DNA from 2 places in the Rhodovibrio salinarum DSM 9154 genome. Region 1 is predicted to be linked to the other one. Evidence: riboswitches for the same ligand, from Rfam matches in the RefSeq annotation. Region 1 holds a riboswitch; the other holds the start of a gene.

Evidence for each region. Region 1 has a riboswitch for thiamine pyrophosphate ahead of RHOSA_RS22095 (ABC transporter ATP-binding protein). Riboswitches for the same ligand answer to the same signal wherever they lie in the genome.
Region 2: linked by a shared signal. The riboswitch ahead of RHOSA_RS0102935 (ABC transporter substrate-binding protein) and the one ahead of RHOSA_RS22095 (ABC transporter ATP-binding protein) in region 1 are both predicted to bind thiamine pyrophosphate.

Annotation. Positions count from the first base shown of each region.
Region 1 is NZ_KI911559.1:2,536,831-2,544,269, reverse strand. It holds gene RHOSA_RS0111780 (LabA-like NYN domain-containing protein) at 1-378, shown strand, start outside; gene RHOSA_RS0111775 (uracil-DNA glycosylase) at 399-1,046, shown strand; gene RHOSA_RS0111770 (DUF192 domain-containing protein) at 1,058-1,519, opposite strand; gene RHOSA_RS22100 (acetoin utilization protein AcuC) at 1,533-2,705, opposite strand; TPP riboswitch at 2,801-2,915, shown strand; gene RHOSA_RS22095 (ABC transporter ATP-binding protein) at 2,907-3,758, shown strand; gene RHOSA_RS0111755 (ABC transporter permease) at 3,751-4,509, shown strand; gene mnhG (monovalent cation/H(+) antiporter subunit G) at 4,541-4,942, opposite strand; gene RHOSA_RS22090 (MrpF/PhaF family protein) at 4,975-5,310, opposite strand; gene RHOSA_RS0111740 (Na+/H+ antiporter subunit E) at 5,307-5,867, opposite strand; gene RHOSA_RS0111735 (Na+/H+ antiporter subunit D) at 5,864-7,393, opposite strand; gene RHOSA_RS22085 (Na+/H+ antiporter subunit C) at 7,390-7,439, opposite strand, start outside.
Region 2 is NZ_KI911559.1:620,112-627,550, reverse strand. It holds gene RHOSA_RS0102945 (Hpt domain-containing protein) at 1-93, shown strand, start outside; gene RHOSA_RS0102940 (acetyl-CoA carboxylase carboxyltransferase subunit alpha) at 120-1,073, opposite strand; TPP riboswitch at 1,266-1,414, shown strand; gene RHOSA_RS0102935 (ABC transporter substrate-binding protein) at 1,561-2,544, shown strand; gene RHOSA_RS0102930 (cold-shock protein) at 2,628-2,831, opposite strand; gene RHOSA_RS0102925 (hypothetical protein) at 3,404-3,841, opposite strand; gene RHOSA_RS20010 (MOSC domain-containing protein) at 3,936-4,700, opposite strand; gene RHOSA_RS0102915 (glutamine amidotransferase) at 4,697-5,401, opposite strand; gene pdxR (MocR-like pyridoxine biosynthesis transcription factor PdxR) at 5,515-6,945, shown strand; gene RHOSA_RS20005 (ACT-like domain-containing protein) at 7,275-7,439, shown strand, end outside.

The DNA.
Region 1 (7,439 bases):
CCGACCAAGGAGTTCACGGACTCCTCGGGGCGGCGCAAGACCAAGGGGAATATGGATATCGAGCTTGCAATCGACATGCTCGAGATCTCCAACTACCTCGATCACGTCGTGCTGTTCTCTGGCGATGGCGACTTCCGCCGCTTGATCGAGGCGGTGCAGCGCAAGGCGGTGCGCACCACGATCATCTCGACGATACGCACCTCGCCGCCGATGATCGCCGACGAACTGCGCCGGGCGGCTGACACCTTCATCGACCTGGAGACGCTGCGCCAGGATATCGAGCGGATTCACACCTCCCCGCCGGACGAGCGGCGGCGGAACCGGCCGCCGCGCGATATGGACGACCTGCCGGACGACGACGAAGACTACAACCGCTAATCCTCAGGTCTGCCGCCGATATGTTCGATATCCAGCCGCCGGAGCCACCGGCCGACTGCCAGCTTTGTCCGCGCTTGGCAGAGTTCCGCGCGTATAACCGCCAACGTCATCCCGACTTCCTCAACGCGCCCGTGGCGTCGTTCGGCGACCTCGATGCGCAAGTCCTGGTGGTCGGCCTCGCCCCGGGTCTGAAGGGCGCGAACCGCACCGGCCGACCGTTCACTGGTGATTGGGCGGGCGATCTGCTTTACCCCACGTTGGTCGAGGTCGGCTTCGCCCGTGGAACCTTCGGCGCCAACCCGAACGATGGGCTGGAACTGGTCGATTGCCGGATCACCAACGCGGTGAAGTGCGTGCCGCCGGAAAACAAGCCCACGACGCAGGAGATCAAGACCTGCCGATCGACCTTTCTGGAGGGCGAAATCGCCGCGATGGGCCGATTGCGCGCTGTTTTGGCGCTGGGCAAGATCGCCCACGATACGCTGCTGGTTGCGCGCGGTCTGCGCCAAAGCCACTACCGCTTCGCGCACGGCGCCTGGCACGTGTTGCCCGATGGCCTGATCCTGGCCGACAGCTACCACTGCTCGCGCTACAACACCAACACGGGCCGCCTGACGCCCGAGATGTTTCGAGAGGTACTTGGCCGGCTGGCGCGGGAACTGGCCTGATCCGGATCGGGCTAGTCCCGTCCGGTCCCGAACGCTTTGTGCAACACGGTGGAGCCGACCGGAATCTCTAAGCGCTCGGTGGTGCCGCCGCGTAACTCCAACACCGCCTTGACGCGTTGGCCGGAGGAGATCGGGCGTCTGGATTGCGGCACCGTGCGTTCGGCGATGCGGACGACTTCCCCGTTCGGTTTGATGAACAGCATGTCGAGCGGGATGTAGGTGTTGGCCATCCACATCGCATGCAGCCCGACCCGGTCGTACAGGAACAGCATGCCGTGGTCGCCGGCCATCTCGCGGCGGTACATCAGGCCGCGGGTGCGCTGCTGGTCGGTCAGCGCAAGCTCCACCGTGAACTCGTGCACATCGCCCGAGGGCGTGCGGATTGCGAGTGTATCCGTCTTGAACTCCACCGCTGAGGCGGGGGCAACGAAAGCGGTCAGAAGGGCGATGGCCAGGACCAGCGGGCGCAGCACGGCAGTCTCCTCATCAACAAGCGGTATCGTGGACCGGTGATGCCGCGAGGGCCGCGGCGACGGCCTCCCGCACGGCTGGCCGCAGCGGGCCGCGCCGTGGCGGATCGGCGAGCGCGGTGAACCACGACTCCGGCGGGTTGCGTCCCCGACTATGCCGCCAGGAAAGGCCGCGCAACACCCGTTCGGCTTCCGGGGTCACGCGCGCTGGAATCTCAAAGCCGTTCAGGACTGCCCAGAAGCCCGCCCATGTCCGCCCGACCGACCAGGGATTGTAGCCGCCACCGCCTAGCATCAAGGTGCGTGGCGCCAGGTCCATGACTGAACGGACGACCCGCCACAGCGCGGTATTGGACAGACCAAGCCGGCTCAAGGGATCGTCGGCGCAGGCATCGCTGCCGCCTTGGATCACGATGGCCTCCGGCTCGAAAGCGTCGATTAGTGGCAATACCGCGGCTTCCAGGACGTAGGCCATCTCATCGTCGTTGAAGTCGGGCGGCACTGGGATGTTGCGCGCCGCGCCGCCAGCAATGTCGCGGGCGGAACCTTTGACCGTCCCGTCGGCGGCCGTCGCCATTGGCCAGCGACCGTCCTCATGCACCGAGATCATCAGCACGCGTGGATCTCCGTGCAGGGCGTCCTGAACCCCATCGGCGTGGTGCGCATCGGTATCGAGGTAGAGCACCCGACTCAGCCCACTATCGAGCAGGGTCAAAAGCGCCAACACCGGATCATTGAAGTAGCAGAAGCCACTCGCCCGGTCGCGTTGGCCGTGGTGTGTTCCGCCAGCGGGGCTGTGCACCTTGCCCGGCCGGTCCAGTAACATCCGCGCGGCCAGGATCGAGCCGCCCGCCGCCGTTGCCGGGCGGCGGAACATTTCTGGGAAAATCGGATTACCGCGCGCCCCCAGGTCGTGACGGGCGCGCACCTCTGCGCTGGTGTGCTGGGTGCGTTCGGCTGCCTGGACCGCGGCGATGTAGGCCGGGTCGTGGAAGCGCGCCAACTGCTGGTGCGTGGCCAGCGGACTGTCGTGGTAGACGTTCTCCGGCAGCCAGCCCATTGCCCGGCATAGATCGATACAGGTGGATACCCGCGGGATCGACAGCGGATGCTTGGTGCCATAGCTGGAATGGCGATAGATCTCGCTGCCGATGAATTGCGGCGTGCACGCCTCTTGTCCGCTCGACATTTGGGCGGCAGGCTGGGGAAGTGGCGCATCGTGCATGGCGCACATGATGGTAAGGCCTATGCGCAGTACGGCAAGCCGAGCGCCACGAGACGCGTGAATTTCACCGGGGGAGCCGCGAGCCATGGAGCGGCTGAGAGGTCCCGTAGGGCGGGACGACCCCTTAACCTGATCCGGTTCGTACCGGCGTAGGGAGAGTGTGCATTGACCCAGTCAGACTGGCCCGCAGACGCCCTGGGCGGCGTCTGCGCCCGCCCCTTTTCCAACCTTCACACGCAAGCTCAGGCTCCCCGACAACCGGCCGCGCCGGGCGTGCGGGTACGCGGCGCCCACCTCGCCTTCGCCGGTGTGCAGCTGTTCGACCGCCTCGACCTGGACCTGCCGGCTGGGGAGATCACCTGCCTGTTGGGCCCGAGCGGGGTCGGCAAGACCAGCCTGTTGCGCCTGATCGCCGGGCTGGCAGACGCTGCCGGCGGCGACGTGAGCGACGGGCATGGCACCCCGCTGCAGGGGCGCATCGCCTATATGGCGCAGCAGGACCTGCTGCTGCCCTGGCTGTCGGCGCGTGCCAACGTTCTGTTGGGTCCTCGGCTGCGCGGTGAGACGGTCACGTGTGCGTTGCGGGCTCAGGCCGATGCGTTGCTCGACCGCGTCGGCTTGGGGAACGCTGCCGGCGCCCGCCCGAGTGAGCTGTCCGGGGGCATGCGCCAGCGGGTCGCCCTCGCCCGTACATTGATGGAGGACCGCCCGGTCGTCCTGATGGACGAGCCGTTCGCCGGTCTGGATGCGATCACCCGCTACGAGTTACAGGCGCTGGCCGCCGAGCTGCTGGCCGATCGCACGGTACTGCTGGTGACCCACGACCCGCTGGAAGCGCTGCGCCTGGGCCACAGGCTTCGTGTCATGGCGGGCCGGCCGGCGCGGCTCGACGACAGCGTGGCCGGACCACCTGGCGTGCCGCCGCGCCCCGCAGAGCAGGTTGCAGACCGACAGGGCCAGCTGCTGGACCGGCTGGCCGCTGCCAAACGCGCGCAGCAGGAGGTGGCCGATGTCTGAAGCCACGCTCCGTTTCGTGCGTCCAATGGCGATTTTCGCAGGGCTGCTCGTGTTCTGGCAGGGCGTGCAGTGGGTGAGTCAGGCGCCCGCCTACATTCTGCCCGGCCCTGTCGCGGTCGGCGAGGTGTTGTTTACGCGGTGGTCGCAGTTGGCGAACCACGCCTGGGTCACGTTCGCCGAAATCCTGATGGGGCTCACCCTCGGCCTGACGCTCGGTACAATGAGTGCGCTGGTGATCGCCAGCTTCCGAACGATGCGCCGCTGGCTGTTGCCGGTGCTCGTCGTCAGCCAAGCCATTCCGGTCTTTGCGTTGGCACCGATTCTGGTCGTCTGGCTGGGCTACGGCATGGCGAGCAAGGTGGTGATGGCCACACTGATTATCTACTTCCCGGTGACCAGCGCCTTTTTCGACGGTCTGCGCCGGACCGAGCCGGGATGGCTCGACCTCGCCCGTACGATGGGGGGCGGACGCGCGCGCGTCCTCTGGCACATGCGGGTTCCGGCCGCCCTACCCGCCCTCGGTTCAGGGCTGCGCGTGGCGACCGCCGTGGCGCCGATCGGCGCGGTGGTCGGGGAATGGGTCGGATCAAGCGCCGGGCTGGGCTATCTGATGCTGCAGGCGAACGCGCGCATGCAGGTCGATATCATGTTTGCCGCGCTGTTCGTGCTCGCCGTCTTTGCGGTGACGCTCTACTTCGCGGTCGACCAACTGGTTCGTCGTGCGGTTCCCTGGCAAGCAGAGGAACGATAACGCTGCTGCGCGGAACGCGGAAAGCCGAGCGTCAGCTTCGGCGTGTCGGTTCGTGCGGGGCGTCGTCGGGAAGATGGCCGGCGAGCGTGCGGGTGCCGCGGTCGTACTTGCCCTCAAGTTCGTCCAGCTCGGTCCCTTTCCACAGCGGCACGCCCGACAGGTAGGCAGCCCGGCCCAGCAGGTGTGCGGCAACCGGTGTGGTGGCGATCAGGAACAAAACGGCTGCGACTGCGCGCAGCACCACGTCCAGGGTGTCGGCCTGCACGGCGACCGCCAGCAGCAACAAGCCGGAGCCGAGTGTGCCGGCCTTGGTCGCCGCGTGCATGCGGATATAAACGTCGGGCATGCGGACCAACCCGATTGCGGCTACAAACACGAAGAGCGAGCCGATCAGAATCATCACCCCGGCGATGATCTCGCTGACAGGCGTCATCACCCAATCCTCCACTTGGCAGCGCGCATTCGCTAGCGCTCCTTCGCCCGGTCGGCGGCGTCGTAGCCGTGATCCAGCTCGCTTCCGCGCGTTTCGATCAGCCGGGCAAAGAACACGGTCGCCAGAAAGGCGACCAAGCCGAGGGCGAGCGCGATCTCCAGGTACAAGACATCGCCCGTGGCGATCACGCGCAGGCCGACGATGCCCATCGCGAGGACAGTCAGCAGATCGAGGGCGACCACCCGGTCGGCCAGACTCGGTCCCTTGATCAGTCGAACGAAGGTCAGGAGCAGCGAGACGCCGATCAAGACCACGGCGATCGCGACCGCGGCTTCCAAAAACCCGGTAACTTCGCTGAATGGGTTCATTGCAGCGCCTTTTGGATCGGGTCCTCGAAGGTTCGCTTCATATCGCGTTTTTCCGCCTCGGCATCCTGAGTGTCCATGGTGTGGACGTAGAGCGTGCTACGGTCTTCGGACACGTCGAGCGACAGCGTGCCAGGCGTCAACGAGATCAGGTTAGCGAACAGGGTGATGCCGAGGTCGTGCTTGGTGTCCAGAGGCACCGCCACGATCGCCGAGCGGAACTTGAGCCCGGGGCGCAGCACCAGGATCGCCACCGTGGCGGCCGAAGCGATCAGTTCCCAGAGGAAGATCCCGGCCAGGCGTAGAATCCGCCACGGCCGGCGGAAGTAGGTATCTTCACCCCACATCCGGCAGGGCAGCCACAGCGCCAGGAATGCCAATACGTAACCAACCGCGAGATTGAGCAGCGAGAAGGCGCCAGTGGCGAGCGACCAGCCAAGAGCGAGCACGACGTTGAGGACGAACACGTTGAGCCGTGCGGTGGGCGGCACCTCCACCGTTTCGGCGTCGCTCGCCGAGGCGTTCCCGTTAAAGCCGCGTTCGGGATCTCGGTCCGTCATGCGCCCTCCCCTCCCAGCACGGTGGTGACGTAGGGCTGATGATTGATCAATTCGTCGGCGGCGCGTTCGGATAGGGTTAGAAGCGGCTGCGCGAACAGGCCAATCAGCAGCGTGGCCAGCGCGAGCGCGGCGACTGGCAGCAGGGTCAGGCGCTGCTCACTGCGGCTCATTTCGCCCGTTTCGAGGATTCCAGGCCCCGCAGCTGCGACCGTATGCTCTGGCTGCGTTTTCCAGAACGCAAGCGCCCAGACCTTCGCCATCGAATAAAGGGTCAACAGGCCGGTCACCAGGGCTGCCGCCGCGACGACATAGGCGTCGGTCGCGAGCGACGCCTTTACCAGGATCACCTTAGGCCAGAAGCCGGAGAGTGGCGGCACGCCGGCAAGCGACATCGCCACGAAGAAGAACAGCACCGCGATCCAGGGATGCTTCTGGTACAGACCGCCCAGGTTCGTCAGACCCGGTGCGCCGGCAATGCGCTGGGCCACGCCGGCAACCATGAACAGGGCCGACATCACGATAATGTGGTGCACCGTGTAGTAGAGCGCGCCGGCCAGACCGAGCGCGGTCCCCAGGCCGACACCGGCCAAAATAAAGCCGATACCGCTCACCAGGTTGAAGGACAGCACCCGGCGCACATCGTCCTGCGTGATCGCGCCCAGGATGCCGACCAGCATGGTCGCGATCCCTACCACCAGCAGAACGGTGTAGGCGAACTCCTGGCTTGCCGTGAAGACGAGCGAAAACACCCTGATCAGCGCGTAGACTCCGACCTTGGTCAGAAGCGCGGCGAACACCGCGGAGATCGCGGCGGCCGGCGTGTGGTAGCTGGCCGGAAGCCAAAAATAGAGCGGGAATACCGCTGCCTTCATCCCGAAAGCGAGCAGGAACAGGGCTGCGATCGCGGTCAGCAGGCCCTGGTCGGGATGGTTGGGCACCACGCGCGCCAGATCCGCCAGGTTCAGCGTCCCGACGACGCCATACAGCAGACCGATCGCGATCAGCATCAGCGTGGTCGCCAGCAGATTGAGGATCACGTACTTCACGCCGCCGTCGACCTGCTCGCGCTCGCCGCCCAGGGTCAGCAGCCCGAACGAGGCGATCACCATGACCTCGAACCAGACGTACATATTGAAAATGTCGCCGGTCATGAATGCCCCGCCGACCCCGGTCAGCAGCGCCTGGAACAGCGGATGAAAGCCAGCGTTCTCCCGCTCGGCCCCGATGTCCCCCAGGCTATAGATGGCAACCCCGAGGCCGATCAGGGCCGCCAGGCTTGCCATCGTTACAGACAGCGTGTCCGCGACGAAGGTGATGCCGAACGGCGCTGGCCAGTCGCCGGCCTGGACGGAGACGATGCCGGTTGTCCAGACCTCCCGGAACAGCGCCAGGACGCCCGCCGCGAGCACGCCGGTCCCGAGCAGCGAGACGATCCGCTGCAGATCCGGCCGGCTCCAGAAAAGCAGGCACAGCGAGGCCGTCAGGATCGGGACCAGAATCGGCCAGAACAGCAGCCAGTGGGTCATTCCGCAGTCTCACGCAAGCGGGCGGGATGGGCGTCCGGCTGCCGGC
Region 2 (7,439 bases), 1.9 Mb from region 1:
GCGCTCAACACCGAAGCCGCCACCGCATTCGCCGAGATCGACGCCTACGTGCCGGATGACGCGCAGGCGGCGCCGGCCTCCATGGCCAGTTGATGCAGCAAAGGCACCAACCGACGACGTTAACTTAGGCCGACCTGGCCCATCTCCAGGTACTTGTCGCGGCGCTTGCGCTGCAACGCGCCACCGGTGAAACCGCGCAAGCGGTGCAGTTCACCTTCCAGCACATCGCCGACGGAATCGATCGTCGCCACCTTGTCGCGGTGCGCGCCGCCCAGCGGTTCCTCGATCACCTGGTCGATCACCTGCAGCTTGTGCAGGTCCTGCGCGGTCAGCTTCAGCTGCTCGGCGGCATCCTTGGTGTGCTCGCCGCTGCGCCACAGGATCGACGCGCACCCCTCGGGCGAGATCACCGAATAGACCGAGTGCTCCAGCATGTAGACGCTGTTGGCACTGGCCAGCGCGATCGCGCCGCCGGAACCGCCCTCGCCAATGATCACCGAGATCAGCGGGACCTTGACGTCCAGGCAGGTCTCGATCGACCGAGCGATCGCCTCCGCCTGGCCGCGCTCCTCCGCGCCGACGCCGGGATAGGCGCCCGGCGTGTCGACCAGGGTGAAGACCGGCACCTGGAAGCGTTCGGCCAACCGCATCAGCCGCTGCGCCTTGCGATAGCCCTCGGGCCGGGCCATACCGAAGTTGTGACGCACGCGGGTGGCGGTATCGTGGCCCTTCTCCTGGCCGATCCAGACGCTGGAATAGCCGCGGAACCGCGCCAGACCACCCTGGATCGCCGAATCCTCGCCATATACGCGATCACCGGCCAAGGGCTGGAAATCGTCGACCAGCCGGCTGATGTAATCGCCGAAGTGCGGACGTTCGGGATGCCGGGCGACCTGCGTCTTCTGCCAGGGCGTCAGACGGGCGTAGGTCTGGCGCAGCAACCGCTCGGCCTTGGCCTGCAGCTTCTGCACCTCCTCCTGGATGTTGACCTCGGAATCGTCGGTCAGGTGACGCAGTTCCTCGATCTTACCCTCGAGTTCCGCGATCGGTTTTTCGAAATCCAGGAAGTGCATGTCGCAGACGCCGTGGTTGACACGTGAAGCGGGGACCGTACCGCGCCGCGCCGACGCGGGCGGGATGGCGCGCAACCTAGCGGGCGCGTCGCGCGGCGACAACCAGTCCGAACGTCCTGTTTGCGCACCGCCTCCGCAATTCGCGCGGGATGCTTGACCGCCTGCCCCAACCGGGCCAACGTGCGCGTCACGAAGCGTTCCGACGGGAGCCCCGGTGACAAGGGGCTGAGAAACCGGCCGGGCGGGCGCCGCCAGCGATTCTGGCGACCCTCGTTACGGCGGTGACCGTTCGAACCTGATCCGGGTCATGCCGGCGTTAGGGAACGGAATGCGGACCGGGGCTGGCGTGTATGCGGGTTTTGGCGTGTCTGACACCCCGCCTGTCTCCCCGGTCGGCGTTGCGCCATGCGTCTCATCCCGGATCTTCCGTCCACTTCCGCGCCGTCCGGCAAGGCTCCGGCGGCGCGCCCGAACGGAGGTCCGTGCCATGCCATTGATGCAATCGACGATCCGCTGTCTTACAGCGGTGCTTGCGCTGACCCTGCTGGCCCTGCCGGCGCGTGCAGCGGAGCGCGAGGAACTGACCCTCGTGCTCGACTGGTTCCTGAACCCCGATCACGCCCCGATCGTGATCGCCCAGGAGCGCGGCTTCTTCGCCGATGCCGGACTCGAGGTGACCCTGCAGGAGCCGGCGGACCCGAGCAATCCGCCCAAACTGGTCGCCACCGGCAAGGCGGATCTCGCCGTCTCCTACCAGCCCAACCTGCACATGCAGATCGACCAGGGCCTGCCGCTGGTGCGCGTCGGCACGCTGGTGGCGACGCCGCTCAACACCGTGATCACGCTGCAAGACAGCCAGATCGACAGCCTTGCCGACCTGGAAGGCAAAACGGTCGGCTACTCGGTCGGCGGTTTCGAGGAGACCATGCTGCAGGTGATGCTGACAGAAGCGGGCATCGACCCGAATTCGGTCGAGATGGTCAACGTCAACTTCGCGTTGTCGCAGTCGCTTCTGAGCGGCCGGGTCGACGCGATCGTCGGCGGCTTCCGGAACTTCGAAGTCAACCAACTGGCTTTGGAGGGCGCCGAAGCCCGCGTCTTCTACCCCGAGGCGCACGGCGTGCCGGCCTATGACGAACTGATCTTCATCGCCCATCGCGACCGGGTGGACGACGCCCGGCTCCGCCGCTTCCTGAACGCCATCGAGCGGGGGACGCAGTACCTGATCAACCACCCCGAAAAGAGCTGGGATATCTTCCGCGAAGACCGCCCGGACGTGCAGAACGCGCTCAACGAACGGGCCTTTCCGGACACCATCCCACGCTTCGCCCTCCGACCGGCCGCTCTCGACACCGCCCGCTACCAGCAGTTCGCCACGTTCCTGGCGCAGCACGACACGATCGACGAGGTGCCGCCGGTCACGCAGTACGCCGTCGAGCTACCGCCGCTCAACGCCTCGGCAACGCCGTAAACCACGCGTCACCCCAAAGAAAAAGCGCCCGCCGGAACCGGCGGGCGCTTTCAGTGATTGCGTTTGGCTGGAAAGCCGCGCGCTTACACCTCCTTGAGGTTGCCGGCAGCGGTTTTGCCGCGCTCGGTCACCATCTCGAAGGAAACCTTCTGGCCTTCGCGCAGGCCGTCCATGCCGGCCGCCTGAACGGCAGTGATGTGCACGAACACGTCCTTGCCACCATCATCCGGCTGGATGAAGCCGTAGCCCTTGGTGGTGTTGAAGAACTTAACAGTTCCGGTCGCCATGATGCTTTCCAATCTCTCATCTCTAGGGTCGATGTCCCTGGCCGGCAGCCAGTGCGGGACAATCGATTGCACGACGTCGGCCCTCATGGTCTCCGGAACTCCGGACGGACGGTACGGAACCGACCGGCAGGCACGCTACGACACGTCAGGCGGACGAGTCCGGTGATACGCTTGTCTTGGGCGTCAGGCCAGCGATAATTTCGTTAAGACCGCCTGCACCAAGGGGATACCCCAGGAGTTGTGCGCGTCCGCACGCTTGTGGACCATTTCCCGCCTCGCGCGTCGGTTCAGCTCCGCGGGAATTCCACACCAAAAACGACCTGTAGCAACGCACACCTCGCAAGCGCCGGTTAACTACCTGTTTTAAAACAACCTTTCTAGGTTGGACCAGGATAGAACCGCCCCAAGCGGCCAAGCCGTTCTTCCCCGGAAGGACTCACAAAATCGGGGGACAACCCTGGGGATGAATCTTGTGATGCAAAGAACCGGGCGCGAGTCCGCTCTCTGCCTAATATGTCATCAGACTGTCATCGCCCCGAGCGCCTGGACGCGCGAGGCCACTTCCGCACCATCTATTCCCGTTGAGCCGGATTGGGCTGCCACACGCCGTCGAACCGGACACTCCCTGGCGCGTACCGGCGGCAAATGCCTAAGACCCCCGCGCGCAACTCCGCTCGGGTCATGCCCTTCACGGCGTTGTCGATCAGAAATTCCGTCATCTTGTACCCTGCGCTGCTCGGCGCCTCCCCTTGAAGGCTGACCTCGCGGAGTTCCGCCCGAATCTGCTGATCGTCGCGTGTCCCTGCCTTTGCGGTCTGAACCTCGCCGTGGATAGCGTCCGCCTGCAACACCCACTCAGCACATGCGTCACCGCCCCAAACCTCTCGATTGAGTTGCTCTTCCGACAGCTTCAAGAGAGCTTCACTGTCTGCATCCGCCGCCGAAGTGGACAACAGCCAACACGAAACAAATGTAGCAGCGGCGACAAATCCCCAAATTTTCGGTCGCATAACGCTCCCCTTTCAAGCGTGCTGGCAAGCAGGACAGGGGTGCTTCTTCTTGAATGGCTTGCCCCACTTACACAGCCCCAGATGCGGCCGCGGCTTACCGGTCCTCGGAGCCTGCGCGCCCGGTGACCTGATTTTCCCTAGGCGTCCGATCAGCAGACTCTCCGGCCCGATCTTGGTCGGGGCCGTAAAGTCGCGTGGACCAATCCTCGACGCTGCGGTTCACCAAACGGCGTTCGGCAAGGTGTCGCCAGCTCTCGCTCAGTCTTCCAAGCGCCGCAATCCCGGCCAGTTCGTCTCCATTCAGCTTGTCGACATAGAAGGCGCGCCAAAGACGGTGCAGCGTCCATTCCGGCGCGCGACGGTCGACGAGTTGCAGACTGTCGCCGGCCTGCACATACCCCGCTTCCAGCACGCGGTAGTACCAACCTGTCCGCCCCGACCGCTGGACACGCAGCGCCATGTCGGGGACCCCGAACCGCACGTTGAGTTTCCAACACGGCTGACGTCCCTGCGACACCTCGATCAGGGCTTGGCCCAGGCGATAGACATCCCCAACCGCGACATCGCTTTCGCTCAGCCCGGCAACCGACAGGTTCTCGCCGAACGCCCCCGGTCGAGACAGGCATTCCAGTGACCCGAGATCGGCCTGCCAAAGCCCATAATGATCAACCGGATACTGGTGAACCGCTTTCTCGGGCCCGCCATGGCGCTTGCGGTCCCCCTGGGCATCGCCCTCGCACCCTTCCCGGCCAAGCCAAATGCGCGCGTCGACCGATCGCTTGTCGATGCCGCTTGGCACGCCCCGAGAACCAATCGGCGCAACAGCGCCAATCAAAAGATGATCAAGCGTTGCCGTCATAGCTGCAACTCCGCGAGCCACTCCGAAAACATTGCCTGCCCCGCACACCGCAGAGCCTTCCCATGGCGCGCGGCCTGCTGCCGGAGCACGGCCGGATCGACCCCGTTGGCTGCCAACTCGGCGGCATGGCCGATCAACCAATGCTCGAGGCGGTCCTCCACCCGCGCCTCCGGATGGAACTGAACGCCCATGACATTGGCCCCCAACGCAAACGCCTGGGAGCTGCACATAGGCGTCGAGGCGAGAGCCGGCACGCGTTCGGACAGCACGCACGCATCACCATGCCAGTGGAGAACCGCGACGTCTTCGAGATGGCGCAACGGGGTTCGCAGGCCGGCATCAGAGACGGTCAGAGGGCTGAAACCGATCTCCTTGACGGGCATTGCCGCCACCTCCGCCCCCAACGTGGCGGCAATCTGTTGCGCCCCAAGGCAAACGCCGAAGGTCGAACGGTTGGCGGCCAGCCGCGCCTTCAACATCTCCTGTTCAACAGCCAGGAAGGGATAGGCTTGTGTGTCGCGGACGCCCACCGGCCCCCCGAGCACGACAAGCAGATCCGGCTCAAGCGGATCGAGCGCGCTCAAATCGCACCGCCCGACGTCGCAGTAGTCGATCCGATAGCCCGCGTCGCACAGGACAGGCTCGAAAGTTCCAAGATCCTCGAAATGGACATGGCGGATGGCCATGACGGCCTTATCCATCGTCGCAACCTCCACACCAGCCGCGGCCAAGGGTCGCCGCACCTCCGCCACATCCGGTATAAGACAGCCGGCTCCTTCAAAAGGTCCGGTTTTGAAAAATTGGGTGGGCCGGTATGGCGCGCATCACGCTTGAATTGCCCGAAACTAAGGGCAAGCCCGTATTTCTGACTCTCGCCGAGTCCATTCTCCTGGAGATCGAACGGGGACGGCTGAAACCCGGTGACCGCCTGCCGGGCACCCGGGGCCTTGCGGAAACGCTGCAGATCAACCGCAACACGGTCGACGCCGCCTATCAGGAACTCATCATGCAGGGATGGCTGGCGTCCGTCCCGTCCCGGGGAACGTTCGTCGCGCGTGATCTGCCCGATTCCCCTCCAAAGGCGGATCCGCAACGATCCCCCCAGATCTCCCAACCGGTAGCCGACACCCCCGTTGCACGTGAGCCACGCCTTCAATTCTCCGACGGCACGCCCGATCCGCGGCTACTTCCCGGACTCGAGCTGTCCCGTGCCTTTCGCCGCGCGCTCTCGACGCCTCTCTCCCTGGCACCGGGGTATGGCGATCCGAGAGGAAGCCATGCGGTCCGCTCGGCGCTCGGACGCTATCTGACGGCGGAGCGTGGGCTGACCACGACAGAAGACGACATCCTCGTCACCAACGGCAGCCAAATGGCGCTTTTTGTAGCGGCCAGAACGGTCCTCTCCCCAGGACAGGTCATCGCCGTTGAAGATCCAGGATACCCACTCGCCTGGTCGGCCTTCCGCGAAGCTGGCGCCAAAATCGTGGGAATCCCCGTCGATGCGAACGGCCTCGACGTCACCCGACTCGCCGCGGTGGCCGAAACAGAGCCGCGTTTGAAAGCGATCTACGTCACCCCCCACCACCAATATCCGACGACGGTCACGCTTGGTGCCGGACGTCGTCTGAAACTGCTCGACCTCGCGGCCCGTTACGGTCTGACACTCATCGAAGACGATTACGACCACGAATACCGATTTGAAAGCCGACCCGTCCTGCCTCTTGCAGCCCGTGCCGAAGTCGACGTCTCGACCGTCTACATAGGGTCCTTGTCCAAATTGCTGTCACCGGGCCTGCGGGTCGGCTACGCCGTTGCCCCGCCCCCTCTTCTGCAGGAGATGGCAAGGCGCCGGGAAGCGATCGACCGACAAGGCAATCAGCCGCTTGAACAGGCGATCGCCCAACTGATCGACGATGGAACCTTGGGCCGCCACGCCAGAAAAGCCCGGCGCATCTATCGCGCACGACGCGACCTCCTGATCGCGGCAATCACGGACAAACTGGGCAATGCAGGTACGTGCACAGCGCCAGCAGGCGGCCTTGCCGCTTGGTTTCAGGCGAAGGATGAAGTGGACACCGGCGCTTGGGTCGAAAACGCCGCGCAGAAGGGACTGTCCATCATGCCAGGTGGACGGTTTTCGCTCACGCCAAACCGGGCGCAGCAAGGGCTGCGAATCGGCTACGCCAGCCTGAACGAAAACGAACTACGCCACGCCATTGGCCTCCTTGCGCAAGCGAAGGCTTAGAGGCTGCCTCATCAACCGACCGGGAAGCCCGACAACCGGGAGCGCACCCTTACATGATCTTCGTACGCATCTGCCCGTCGAAGATCATACTCCGACGATCTCCGAAAAGCCTTCTTTCTGCTTCGACCCAAGCGATCATATGACCCGCCTCTCGCCCACCCGCGGCGCGGCGTCGCTTGACCAAAAGTCGGCAGCTTCCTATTGTTCCGCCATCATGTGGACGTTCCGCCTGCAAGCTACGGCCATTCGAATTACTGGCCCGGTGCCCGCCGGGGCGCCGGGAGACCGTCGTTGCTCCTTCGAATGGCAAGCTTTGCAGGGACTGACCGATGTCCGTCGATCAACTCGCTAAAACGTTCACAAACACCGATCCCGATACGCCCGATGCCAGCACGACCGAACGGGTGGTGTGCTATTCCATCCGCGCGGAAGCGGATGCCGGCCTGATGCCGCGCGTTCTGCATCTGCTGGCCAAACGCGACTTGGTCGCCGAA